One region of the Rhizobium sp. SVR5-2C genome, then DNA from elsewhere that is predicted to be linked to it. Evidence: riboswitches for the same ligand, from Rfam matches in the RefSeq annotation. Region 1 holds a riboswitch; each other region holds the start of a gene.
What was found. A riboswitch is a leader RNA that binds a small molecule or an ion and turns the genes downstream of it on or off. The one in region 1 is predicted to bind thiamine pyrophosphate.

Region 2: it holds a riboswitch for thiamine pyrophosphate, as region 1 does, so the genes downstream of both, thiM (hydroxyethylthiazole kinase) here and thiC (phosphomethylpyrimidine synthase ThiC) in region 1, are expected to answer to the same signal.
Region 3: it holds a riboswitch for thiamine pyrophosphate, as region 1 does, so the genes downstream of both, thiB (thiamine ABC transporter substrate binding subunit) here and thiC (phosphomethylpyrimidine synthase ThiC) in region 1, are expected to answer to the same signal.

Annotation. Positions count from the first base shown of each region.
Region 1 is NZ_JBNDHT010000048.1:8,063-12,270, reverse strand. It holds gene ACPYOI_RS15740 (ABC transporter permease) at 1-31, opposite strand, end outside; gene ACPYOI_RS15735 (ANTAR domain-containing response regulator) at 31-612, opposite strand; gene ACPYOI_RS15730 (transporter substrate-binding protein) at 609-1,742, opposite strand; TPP riboswitch at 1,991-2,102, shown strand; gene thiC (phosphomethylpyrimidine synthase ThiC) at 2,196-4,022, shown strand; gene thiO (glycine oxidase ThiO) at 4,024-4,208, shown strand, end outside.
Region 2 is NZ_JBNDHT010000074.1:8,135-12,342, reverse strand. It holds gene thiD (bifunctional hydroxymethylpyrimidine kinase/phosphomethylpyrimidine kinase) at 1-174, opposite strand, end outside; gene thiE (thiamine phosphate synthase) at 171-806, opposite strand; gene thiM (hydroxyethylthiazole kinase) at 803-1,606, opposite strand; TPP riboswitch at 1,660-1,756, opposite strand; gene ACPYOI_RS20550 (cupin domain-containing protein) at 1,908-2,384, opposite strand; gene ACPYOI_RS20545 (O-antigen ligase family protein) at 2,984-3,958, shown strand; gene ACPYOI_RS20540 (HAD family hydrolase) at 3,963-4,208, opposite strand, start outside.
Region 3 is NZ_JBNDHT010000025.1:26,691-30,898, reverse strand. It holds gene ACPYOI_RS09865 (MarR family winged helix-turn-helix transcriptional regulator) at 7-534, opposite strand; gene ACPYOI_RS09860 (MDR family MFS transporter) at 652-2,190, shown strand; TPP riboswitch at 2,245-2,358, shown strand; gene thiB (thiamine ABC transporter substrate binding subunit) at 2,406-3,428, shown strand; gene thiP (thiamine/thiamine pyrophosphate ABC transporter permease ThiP) at 3,428-4,208, shown strand, end outside.

The DNA of each region.
Region 1 (4,208 bases):
GCTGGCGCAGCATGGCTTTGAGTACTCGCATCAGCCAACCTCCGGCAATGGTTCGGCGCCGCCGAGAATGAACGCGGCGATCTGCTCCATCGGCAGGCGCCGGCGCATGGCGCAATCGCGCAGGATCGCATAGGCGCGTTCCTCGTCGAGCCCGCGGGCCGTCATGAGTTTCTCAACGGCGGCATGGACCAGCGGACGAAGCCGCACGCGCTCTTCCAGATATTGCAGCCGTTCGGCATTGTTCTTGCGCTCCTGATAGATGGAGACGGCCATGACGAGCGCGGGATAGACGGCCGATGTTGCGATCGGCTTGGCGATGATTGCTCCAGCACCTTTTTCGAGTGCCCAGGCAATGCGGCCCGGTGCTTCGGAACCGAGCAATGCGACGACCGGGCAGGCCGGATTGGCGCCCGTCCATGGCAGGAGGTCGTCCCAACCCTGATCGGCATCGACAATCACGATCTGAGGGAGTTCGGCGGCGGAAAGCGGAGCCCACTGCAGCGTCGCGCGAATGCCAAGCAGGCGCAGTTGCCGGATCAGCCTTTCGGTGTTGCCATCTTCGCGGTGGATAATCGCGGCATGCCAGCCTGTAAAATTAGGGGTCTCTCTCATGACACCACCCGCAGCTTCGGCGGCGCCTGCTTGTCGCGCCTGGTGAGATAGGGGTCGGCGGCGAGCGGCGGGCGCGAGGCGATGACATCGAAGCCGTTGTTGGGATTGATGCGGCCGAGATGGAAGGGCAGCGCCGCATGATTGGTTTCGGGATCGATCGACAGCGCGCCGAATAGCGTCGGCCAAGTATTGGCGTAGAGTTCTCGGCGTACCGACGGGGGATCGTCGCTGCCTGCGGCGAGGATAGCTTCGGTGCAGAGCTTGACGGCTGTATAGGCACTGGCAAAGACGCTCGAGACGCGCCGTACACGGCCATATCGCTGAGCGACTCGGACTTTGAACGCGGCGTTCTCCGGCGTACCAAGATTGTCGAAATAGGAAGCGGCGCAAAGCTGCCCGACTGCCGCGCCGGCCGCGATTTCATCCAGCTCGCATTCCATCAGGTCGCAGCTGACGACCGGGCAATTTTCAGCACGGAATGCCGGGTCGCGAACCCCAAGCTGTTTGATGGCCTCCAGGAAGGCGTAACTAGAGGGGCCGATCAAATTGTTGAGAATGAAGCTCGGGCGGCGCTGCTCGATGTCCGCGACGATGCGCTCGACAGCCGTTTCCTCGAGTGGCAGGTAGCGCTCGCCGAGAACCTCGCCGTCGGCATTGCTGATAAGTTCGCGGGCGAGACGGTTCATCTCCCAGCCCCAGACGTAGTTCGCTCCAACGAGGTAGGGGCGGGCGCCGAATCGCGGGATGAGATGGTCGAAAAGCGGGATCAGATGCTGGTTCGGACAACCGCCGACATAGATGACATTCTCGTTGGCCTCGAAGCCCTCATAGGGGCACATGTACCAAAGGAGGCCATCGTGTTTTTCCACAAGCGGAATGACTTCCTTGCGGGCGGCAGACGTGATCGTACCGACGATGTGGCGGCATCCGGCACGCAGCAGGTGGCGGGCGCCTTCGAGATAGGCAGAAAGATCGGCGTGCGGATCGAAGAAGACCGGCTCGATCGTTTGCCTGCCTGCCGCGGCGAGCTCCTCCATCGCAAATTCCGCGCCGTCGCGCGCATCGCGGCCCATCGACCCGTAAGGGCCGGTCGTGGAGAAGAGGATGCCGATCTTCAACGTTTTATCCATGCGGAATCCAAAAAACAAAAAACCCCACGACGCGGTCCCATCGGTTGATGGGGCGTCATGAGGCGAAACTGCCCAGCGACTATCGAGGTCATGTAAGCGCGGAGGCAGTGCCTAATCCACAGGCGTGAATAAAATACCGGCAGTTCGGCTTGTCAAGGGCAGCGAGAACACGACTCATGGTTTTGTTGTCGAGGCAGGCAAGATGTTCCATTCGTCTTGACACCAGCGGCGCCCGATCCTAACCTTCACGCATTCACCAGGGGGGTCCCGGCAAGGGGCTGAGATACTGCTGACGTGCGCAGTGACCCGTTGAACCTGATCCAGTTCATACTGGCGTAGGGACGGTGCGAGCGCTCGAAAGGCTTTGGATTCCGCCAAGGAATCCGTGCCGGCGTCTTTCCATCATTCCGGCTGAGGACTGGGTCTCCAAATCGCAACTTGGAGCCTCAAACCATGAATATTGCCGCAAAAATTCCCACCCCGACCGTCACAACCGGCCCGCTGCCGGCATCGCGCAAGATTTACGTTCCGGGGGAGATTCACCCCGATATCCGGGTGCCGATGCGCGAGATCAGCGTTCACCCGACCTCGGGCGAGCCACCGGTCACCGTCTACGATTCCTCCGGCGCCTATACGGTCGAGGGCGCCGATATTCGCATCGAGGAAGGCCTGCCACAGCTTCGGCGGGACTGGGTCCTCGCCCGCGGCGACGTCGAGGCCTATCAGGGCCGCGATGTGCGCCCCGAAGACAACGGCTTTGCCAAAGGCGAACGTTTGACGCCCGAGTTTCCCGCCAAGCGCCAGCCGCTGCGCGCAACGAATGGCAAAGCGGTCACCCAGCTCGCCTATGCGCGCGCCGGCATCATCACGCCGGAGATGGAATTCATCGCCATCCGCGAGAACCTCGGCCGCAAGGCACAGAAAGAGGCCATGGTGCGTGATGGCGAGAGCTTCGGAGCCCATATTCCGGATCACGTCACGCCGGAGTTCGTCCGCCAGGAAGTGGCGGCAGGCAGGGCGATCATTCCCGCCAACATCAACCATCCGGAATCCGAGCCGATGATCATCGGCCGGAACTTCCTGGTGAAGATCAATGCCAATATCGGCAACTCCGCCGTCACCTCGTCGATGGCGGAAGAGGTAGAAAAGATGGTCTGGGCCGCGCGCTGGGGCGCCGATACCGTCATGGACCTTTCGACCGGCCGCAACATTCACAACATTCGCGAATGGATTATCCGCAACTCGCCTCTGCCGATCGGCACCGTGCCGCTCTACCAAGCGCTGGAGAAGGTCGAAGGCATTGCCGAGGACCTGACCTGGGAAATCTACCGCGACACGCTGATCGAGCAGGCGGAGCAGGGGGTCGACTACTTCACCATCCATGCCGGCGTCCGGCTCCACTACATTCCGCTCACCGTCAACCGCGTGACCGGCATCGTCTCGCGCGGCGGCTCGATCATGGCGAAGTGGTGTCTGCATCACCACCGCGAGAGCTTCCTCTACGAACATTTCGAAGAGATCTGCGATATCTGCCGCGCCTATGACGTCTCCTTCTCGCTGGGCGACGGCCTGCGCCCGGGTTCGATTGCCGACGCCAACGATGCCGCGCAGTTCGCCGAGCTCGAGACCCTTGGCGAACTCACGAAGATAGCCTGGGCGAAGGACTGCCAGGTCATGATCGAAGGGCCCGGCCACGTGCCGATGCACAAGATCAAGGAGAACATGGACAAGCAGCTCGCCGTCTGCGGCGAAGCGCCCTTCTATACGCTGGGGCCGCTGACAACCGACATCGCGCCCGGCTACGACCACATCACCTCCGGCATTGGGGCGGCGATGATCGGCTGGTTCGGCACGGCGATGCTCTGCTACGTTACGCCGAAGGAGCACCTTGGCCTGCCGGATCGCAACGACGTCAAGACCGGCGTCATCACCTATAAGATCGCCGCCCATGCAGCCGATCTCGCCAAGGGGCACCCGGCCGCTCAGGTGCGCGACGACGCGCTGTCGCGCGCCCGTTTCGAATTCCGCTGGGAGGACCAGTTCAACCTCTCGCTCGATCCCGAAACGGCACGTTCCTTCCACGATGAGACGCTGCCGAAGGAGGCGCACAAGGTCGCGCACTTCTGCTCGATGTGCGGCCCGAAATTCTGCTCGATGCGGATCTCGCATGACATCCGCGCCGAAGCGCAGAAGGAGGGCTTGGACGCTATGGCGGCTCGCTACCGGGACGGCGGCGATCTCTACATGCCGGTCGATGGCATCAAGCCTTCGGACGGCTGACATGCGCATGCTTGTCAAAGGGGCCGGCGTTGCCGGCCTCACGGTGGCCCATGAGCTTCGCACCCGCGGAGCCGAGGTTACCGTGTTCGACCAGTCTCCGGGATTCCGCCGTGCCGCATCGTGGCTGGCCGGCGGAATGCTGGCGCCCTGGTGCGAGCGGGAAAGTGCGGAGGAAGCTGTGCTCGT
Region 2 (4,208 bases), on a different contig from region 1:
GAATTCGGGCGGGACGAGATGGACGCCGGAAACGCCGCGCGTATTCTGCGCCGTCAACGCCGTCAGAACGGCCATGCCGTAGGTACCTCGCGCAGAAAAGGCCTTGAGATCAGCCTGGATGCCTGCGCCGCCCGAAGGGTCGGAGCCGGCGATGGAAAGAACGTTGTAGATCATGCGCCTGCCTTTCTGATGGCTTCGGCAATGCCGGCAGCGGCTTGCCGCGGATCGGGCATCCCACAGATGGCGGAAACCACCGCGAGGCCCTTGGCCCCTGCCGCAAGGACCGGACCGGTATGGCTCGCCTTGAGGCCGCCGATCGCGACTGCCGGTACGGGGCAGGCTTTCACCAGCGCCGCCAATCCGTCGATGCCGATCGGCGGCTCGTGATCCGGCTTGGTCGATGTGGCGAAGACAGGGCCTATGCCGGCGTAGTCGATGATCGCGGGATCGACGGCCGCCGCCAGCTCTTCGGTTTCGACCGAAAGACCAAGGATCATCGATGGGCCAATGCGCTCACGGGCGTTGCGGGCGTGCATGTCGTTCTGGCCGACATGCAGTCCATCCGCACCGATCGCAATTGCGGCTTCGACGTCGTCGTTGACGATCAAAAGCGCGCCCGTTCCGGTAAGCGCCGCTTTCAGTGCCCTGCCGGTCTCGATCATGCTTGCCGTAGCGGCATGTTTGTCCCGAAGCTGTACGATGGTCGCCCCTCCGGAAACTGCGGCGCGGGCCGTTTCGACCATGCCGATGCCGGCGCAAAGGTCTCGATCGAGAACGAGATAGAGAGAAAGATCGAAGCGCTTCATGCCGCCGTCACCCGCGCTTCCGCATCAAGCGTCGCAGCGTCCAACCCAGCAAGCGCGTCAAGGAAACGCCATCCGAAAGAGCCCGGACCGTCCGCCCGGGCTGCAGCCTTTTCGCCTGCGACCGCAAAACTGGCGAGCGCCGCCACGGTGGCGTCGAAAGGTTCATCAGGGACCGTCGCGGCGAAGGCCCCGACGAGGCAGGTCAGCGAGCAGCCGAGAGCCGTAACTTGTGGCATCAGTGGCGATCCGCCCGCAATTCGACAGGCCCTCGTTCCATCGGTGACGAAATCGACCGCTCCGGTGACGGCTACTACGCTGCCGTATTGTCTGGCGAGGCTGCGCGCGGCCTCTTCCGCCTGCTCGACCGGGTCACGGCTGTCGACGCCCTGGCCGCGGCTCTCGCCGCCGCCGAGCGCGATGATCTCCGACGCGTTACCTCGAATGATCGCCGGCTTCAGGTCCAGAAGCAGCGCCACGGCTTGCCGGCGGAAACCGGTTGCATAATGGGCAACCGGATCGAGAACCCAAGGCTTGCCGTTTGCTACCGCCGATCTGGCCGCATTTTGCATACCCTTCAGCCAATTCGCGGACAGCGTTCCGATGTTGATGGTCAGCGCGCCGGCGATCGCGGCAAACTCGCCGGCTTCCTCTTCGGCATGGACCATGGCGGGGGAGGCGCCTGCGGCGAGCACAACGTTGGCCGCGATATTCATCGCGACATAGTTGGTGATGCAATGAACGAGCGGCGCCGAAGCGCGCATTGCTGCAAGGAGTTTTCCAGGCGAGTTTTGTGTCTGCATTTTGCCCCTTTTCCGACGGGGCAAAGACGCGTGGAGCCTGGCCAACAAGAAGAAAGGGGCTCCGAGCGACTCCCTCCGCCGGCATGATCCGGTTCAGGTTCGAAGGGTGCTTCTCAGCCCGTCTTGCAACGAACGCCCCTGTCTCTCACTGCGATCTTCATCGCAGACAAACGCCCGGCTGTCACCTCGAAAATGTGCATGCCTGCTCTGTGAACGTGGAGCCGGCACCAATATGGCCCAGGGCTGTCGGATTGACGGAAGCGCTGGCTGCGTAGTCCGGTTGCGAGAGAGCCCGATACATTCAGGTTCTGTGAACAGGGTCTATCCAGCGCACCTCTTCGGGCTTTTCCGCAGGCTCGATGTCCAGATTCACGACGATGGGCTCCTGGCCGGAGCGGACAATCACGCACTCGAGCATGTCATCGCGGCTGGCGTTGATTTCCTGATGCGGAACATAAGGCGGGACGTAGATGAAATCGCCGGGGCCGGCCTCTGCGACGAACTCGAGATTCTCGCCCCAGCGCATCCGCGCCTTGCCTTTGACGACATAGATAATGCTCTCGAGATCGCCGTGATGGTGCGGGCCTGTTTTGGCATTGGCATGAATTGTCACCGTTCCGGCCCAGATTTTTTCCGCACCGGCACGCGCTTGGTTGACCGCGGCCGCGCGGTTCATGCCGGGTGTCTGCGCCGTATTCGGATCGAGCGAATTACCCGGAATCACCTTCACCCCCTGTTCGCGCCAGTCGATAGGTCCGTGCTCGTGGTCATGCGACATATTCTTCTCTCCGTGTTATGAAAACAGGCTCCAATGACGCGAAACAAGAGGCCTAGCCAGGCACCAAGGCGGAGATGCCCTGCTGGGCTAGCACGTGGTGGCCCTCTCCGGCTTGCTTAAAGGCCGTGAAGCCTGCGTCTCGCAACTTGTGCTTAATGGTACATGCATTGATGCGCCGCGTGTCAACCTCACAGGGAATGGCGTTCTGACATTTTTCGGAAGTGATCGGGGCTAACCCGATTAGGTGACGATACTTCGCTCTCAGGTAATTTAGAATAGTCTGGACGGCGGAGGAGTTAGCGATGAACTCAAATGATGTTACATCGGCTGGCGAACTCAGTGAGCCCACATATGCTCACGAGCAGCCTACAGGCGCGTCATTCTCCCGGTCTATCGAGTCATATGCATTTTTCGCGGCGATATTTTTCTGCTCGATGAATTACTTCCGAACTGATTACGTATATTTCACCGTCGCTGACCTGGCTTTCCTGGTTTGCTTCTCGTTTGCCGCCATAAACGGGCATATCGCGATCGATTCCCTCGGCAGACAGAGTACAGCGGTTTGGTGCTTCGGGCTTGCTTTGCTGCTTCTAGGACTGATGGCAAGCAGCATCGCAAGCCCAGCGCCGGATCGCGGGCTTATCGTCGTTCTGCAATATTTTTATGCCTATTTCATCATACTGCTCGTGTTGGGGGGAAGGTCCTACGAAGAACTCGTCACCGCCGCGAAACTCTACGTTCTTTCGATAGTCACCATTTGCCTTCAAGGCATCTATCTCATTCACGTCGTAGGAGCGAAGAATACGCAATTCGTCAGCGGAAACGGGCGTTTCAGCGGTTTCATGGAGAGGGAGAACGAATGCGCCGCCGTAATCGCACTGGCGGTCCCAATCCTGTTCCTGCTCGTGTCGTTGGGCAAGATCAACAGGCTTGTCGCGTTCGTTGCGTTCGCCCTCCTGGCATATGGCCTTCTCCTGACCGGCTCGAACACGGGACTTCTTGGCTTCGGCATCGGCATCGGCATCTACCTTTTGTTCAATCTGACGTGGAGAAGGGCTGTGCTTGCCGCAGTGTTCTGCCTCGGCGTGCCACTGATCGTGGAAACACAGATGCATGACTATCTGCCGACAGTTTTCCAAAGGCGCGTGCTGAGCGCCGTTGAGACGGGAGATATCACTCAGGCGGGAACATTCGGCTATCGCATTCAACTCATGCAGGAGGCGTCCGGTCACCTGAGCGAGACGCTCCTGCTGGGTTTCGGAGCGGACCAGTACAGAGAATTCAGTTTCATCGGGCAGCCGGTGCATAATGTTTATCTGCTTCTCTGGACGGAAGGTGGTTTGATCGCTGCGCTCGGCTTCGTCGCGATGTGCCTGAGCGTCATCGGACCGGCAATCAGCGCGGCGCGACTGAAGGGCGGCCTTCGGTACGCGATTTGTATCTTCGCGACACTCGCGGCGCTTTTGGCGATGGCGAATGGGATGCCGCACATGTATGGACGCTTCTGGCCGGTTCCGCTGCTTATACCTGCCGTTCTGGCGCACGCCTTCGTCAGGCAGTCGGAGGATGCTTAGTCCCTTAGCGCTCGTCGCGACGAGCGCGGAGCGCTGCAAGGCATGTATCGAGATCGAGGAGACTTGAGATCACCGCATGGGCCCCATGGTCGGGAATCGAGTGTTCCCGCATATGGATGCGCCCCACGCGCGCAATCTGGATCGTCCACCAACCCAGCTGCCTTGGGGCGATAAAATCCTTTGACGGATTATCGGCGATGTAAACCAGATCCGAGGGCGGCACGCCGGACCATTCCTGCACGGCTTCGAA
Region 3 (4,208 bases), on a different contig from region 1:
CAGTGATCAGCCGGGCGTGTCCTTGTCGCGCGACAGGAAGACCTCCTCATAGCCGTCGATGAAACGCTCGAAGAGCGCCGCAAAGTCTTCGACATCTTTCGTCGGCCAGTCGGCGACAATCTCCGAAATGAACGACAATTTCTGTGCCCGGATCTCCGAAAGGAGCCGCTGTCCGAGCGGGGTCAAGACGACGATGATGCGCCGCGCGTCTGCCTGGGACGCTTTGCGGCGAAGCACGTTGCGGCTGACCATATCTGCGACGATGCGGCTGGCACGCGACGGATCGATGCGCAGCATCTCGGCGATGGTACCAACCGTGACTTCGCCGGTCGTCTGGGTCCGGCGGAGCGCGTCGAGGACATCGAGGTGCGAGAGTTCGAGACCGGGCGCCACACTCTCTATCGCTAATCTTCCGATCAGCCGGCGGCCGGTCATCAGGCGCAGGCGAGTCATGCTGCGGCCTATGCGCGGCACGCCGATGGCATCCGGCGAATCCTGGTCGAGTTCGGCAGGTCTGGTCATGGTTTCATTCATTCGCAAATCATAACAGAGCTTGTGGCAGATGAGAATATGCAAATGTCACTCATCTGTCATTGACATTTATATGCTAATAGCACATAAATTTGCTAATCAAAGCCAGAAAGTTTCCTCATGAATATGCAATTAGCGCCCGCACCGCTCGTGACCGATCACCGGCGGCGGCTCATCCTCTTCTTCTTTTTAATGATCTCCATGTTCATGGCGATGCTCGACAATCAGATCGTATCCACGGCGTTGCCGACGATCGTCGGCGAGTTCGGCCATCTCGAACGCTTCGGCTGGATCGGCTCGGCCTATTTGCTGTCGCTCAGCGCCGTCATGCCTGTTTACGGCAAGCTCGGCGATCTCTTCGGCCGAAAATATGTGATGATGGCGGCGATTGCCTTGTTCACCTTCGGCTCCGCCGTGTGCGGTTTGGCCGTCTCCATGAATACCCTGATCGCGGCGCGCGTTCTGCAGGGGCTCGGCGGTGGCGGCATCATGGTTTCGATCTTCGCCGTCAACGCCGATCTCTTCGAACCGCGCGAACGGGCCCGCTACCAAAGCTATTCCAGCCTCACCCTGATGGCCTCCAGCGCCATCGGACCGGTGCTTGGCGGCATGATGAGCGAGCTTTTCGGCTGGCGTTCGATCTTTCTGGTCAACGTGCCGATCGGGTTTGTGGTCCTCGTGGGCCTTGCGCTCATGCTGCCCTACCGCAAGCCGCAGCGTCGCCCGAAAATTGACTATGCCGGCGCCATCCTCTTGGCGCTGACGACCACCAGCATCGTGATGACGGCCGATGGCAGCGAGCTTTTCGGCTCCCTCATTTCGCCGCTAAGCCTCGCCATTGTTGGGTTCGGCATCGTCTGTGCCATTGCCTGGATCTTCGTCGAGCGCCGCGCACCGGAGCCGATCGTTCCCTTGACCCTTTTTCGCAATCCCGTCTTCAGCCTGCTCTTGGTGATCTCCGTTATGAGCGGCGGCATAGCAATCGGCATGGTGAACTACTTTGCCCTCTTTCTGCAGACGACGACCGGCCTCTCGCCCTCGCAAGCCGGGCTGCTCTTCGTTCTTCTGACGACTGGGCTGGTCTGCGGCTCGCTCTCCGCCGGGCGCATCATCTCGATAACCGGGCGCTACAAGCCCTTCGCGATTGCGAGCTTCAGCTGCAGCGCGATTGCCTTTGCTCTGATCTCGCAGGTCCATGCGGGAACACCGATTGCCTTGATCGGCGCGATCCTGGCGCTGCATGGCATCGGCATCGGTCTTGCTCAGCAGGTGCCGGTCATCGGGGTGCAGAATGCCGCGCCGCCGCGTGACGTTGGCGCGGCGACTGGCTCGGTGACACTGTCGCGCATGGGGGGCGCGTCGATCGCAATTTCGATCTACGGTGCAATCATCGCTTCGCAACTCTCCAATGCCGGGCAATCCATTCCAGGGGTTGCCAATATCACGGAGCTGACGCCGAAGATGCTGGCAGCCCTCCCCGAAGCAAGCCGCCAAGCCGTCGCCGATGCCTATGCCGCCGCTTTCTCGCCGCTCTTCATGACCTCTTGTGCCATCGCCCTTATCGGCCTTTTGGCAGCGGTCATGCTAAAGCCGGTTCAGCTCCCGCGCGCGGAGAGCAAAGCGGCAAATTCGACAGCGGCCGCGGAAGCCGCCGAATAGTTGCAAGGGCGCCCTTCGCCCTTGTCATAAAGCCTTCATGGCGATACATCTGCCGACGCTCTAACGGGGTGCAGGATGTCCGCAAGGACACCCGGCTGAGAGGCTTACAGCCAACCCGCGGAACCTGATCCGGTTAACACCGGCGGAGGGATTAGACGCGTGACATTCGGCAACGCCCTTTTCCCGCTCAAACGAAACCAAGGAGGAGGCGCGCCATGTCCGGCCGCACATCGATCATCGCTTCGCTGACCGCAGCATTCTTCGCCGCGACACTCGGCTTGACGGCCGCTCACGCTGCGGAAAAGACGCTCACCATCTATACCTATGAAAGTTTCACGTCCGAATGGGGACCGGGCCCGAAGGTCAAGGAAGCTTTCGAGAAAACATGCGGGTGCACGATCAATTTCGTCAGCGTCGCCGATGGCGTCGCATTGCTTTCGCGTTTGAAGCTGGAAGGCGCCTCAACCAAAGCCGACGTCGTGCTCGGCATCGACACCAACCTCATCACCGAAGCCAAGGAGACCGGCCTCTTCGACGCAAGCGGTATCGATGCAAGTGCGCTGAAGGTGCTTGGTGGCTTCAAGGACGATGTCTTCGTTCCCTACGACTACGGCCACTTCGCCATCGTCTACGACACCCAGGCGATCAAGAACCCGCCGCAGAGCATGAAGGATCTGGTCGAGGGCGATCCTTCGCAAAAGCTCGTCATCGAGGATCCGCGAACCTCCACGCCGGGCCTCGGCCTGCTGCTCTGGGTTAAGGCCGTCTATGGCGACAAGGCGCCGGAAGCCTGGGCTAAGCTGAAGAACCGCATCCTGACGGTGACGCCTGGCTGGTCGGAGGCTTACGGCTTGTTCACCAAGGGCGAAGCTCCGATGGTTCTCTCCTACACCACGTCTCCGGCCTATCACATGGTCGCCGAAAATACCGATCGCTATCAGGCCGCTGCGTTTTCGGAAGGTCATTACATCCAGATCGAAGTCGCAGGCCTGCTGAAGAACGCGCCGCACAAGGATCTCGCCCGCGACTTCCTGAAATTCATGGTGACGCCCGGCTTCCAGGATACGATCCCGACGAACAACTGGATGATGCCGGTTTCCGCCACCTCCGCGCCGTTGCCGGATGCCTTCGATAAACTCGTCAAGCCCTCCAAGACCTTTCTGATGAGCCCTGACGAGGTTGCCCGGAACCGCAAGGTCTGGATCGACGAGTGGCTTACGGCCATGAGCATGAACTGATGCTGCAGACCGCGGCCGAGCGACAACGTGCATTGACCGGCGGGGCGGTCGGCCTCGCCGCCATCGGGTTGTTCGTCGGCCTCGCAGCGTTCTCGTTGCTTCTTGCCGGTGGCGGATCAGCCGTCGCCGGCATTCTTCTCGACCCGTATATCCTCCGGGTGCTGCGCTTTACAGTGCTGCAGGCACTGCTTTCAACCGCGCTTTCCATCATCCTTGCGATCCCGGTCGCACGCGCGCTCGCCCGCCAGCCGCATTTTGCCGGCCGCATCTGGATCATTCGTCTGATGGCGGTCCCAATGGGGCTGCCCGTGCTGATCGGCGCGCTGGGACTGATTGGCATATGGGGCAGGCAGGGGCTGCTGAATGCGCTGCTGATGCAGCTTGGACTTGCCGAACCCGTGAGCATCTATGGGTTGACCGGCATTCTCCTCGCTCACGTCTTCTTCAATCTGCCGCTTGCCTGCCGGCTGATGCTCGCCGGTCTCGAGCGAGTACCATCGGAATACTGGCTGATGGCAAGCAGTCTCGGCATGCGCCCGCCTTCAATCTTCCGCTTCATCGAATGGCCGGCGATCCGCCCACTCATCGCCGGGATCGCCGGGCTGATCTTCATGCTGTGTGCCACCAGCTTTACGTTGGTCCTGACCCTCGGTGGCGGGCCGGCCGCGACGACGATCGAGGTTGCGATCTATCAGTCGCTGCGCTTCGATTTCGATCCTGGCCGCGCAATCGCTCTGTCACTCCTGCAGATCGCGCTGACCGCGATGATCCTCGGCGCAA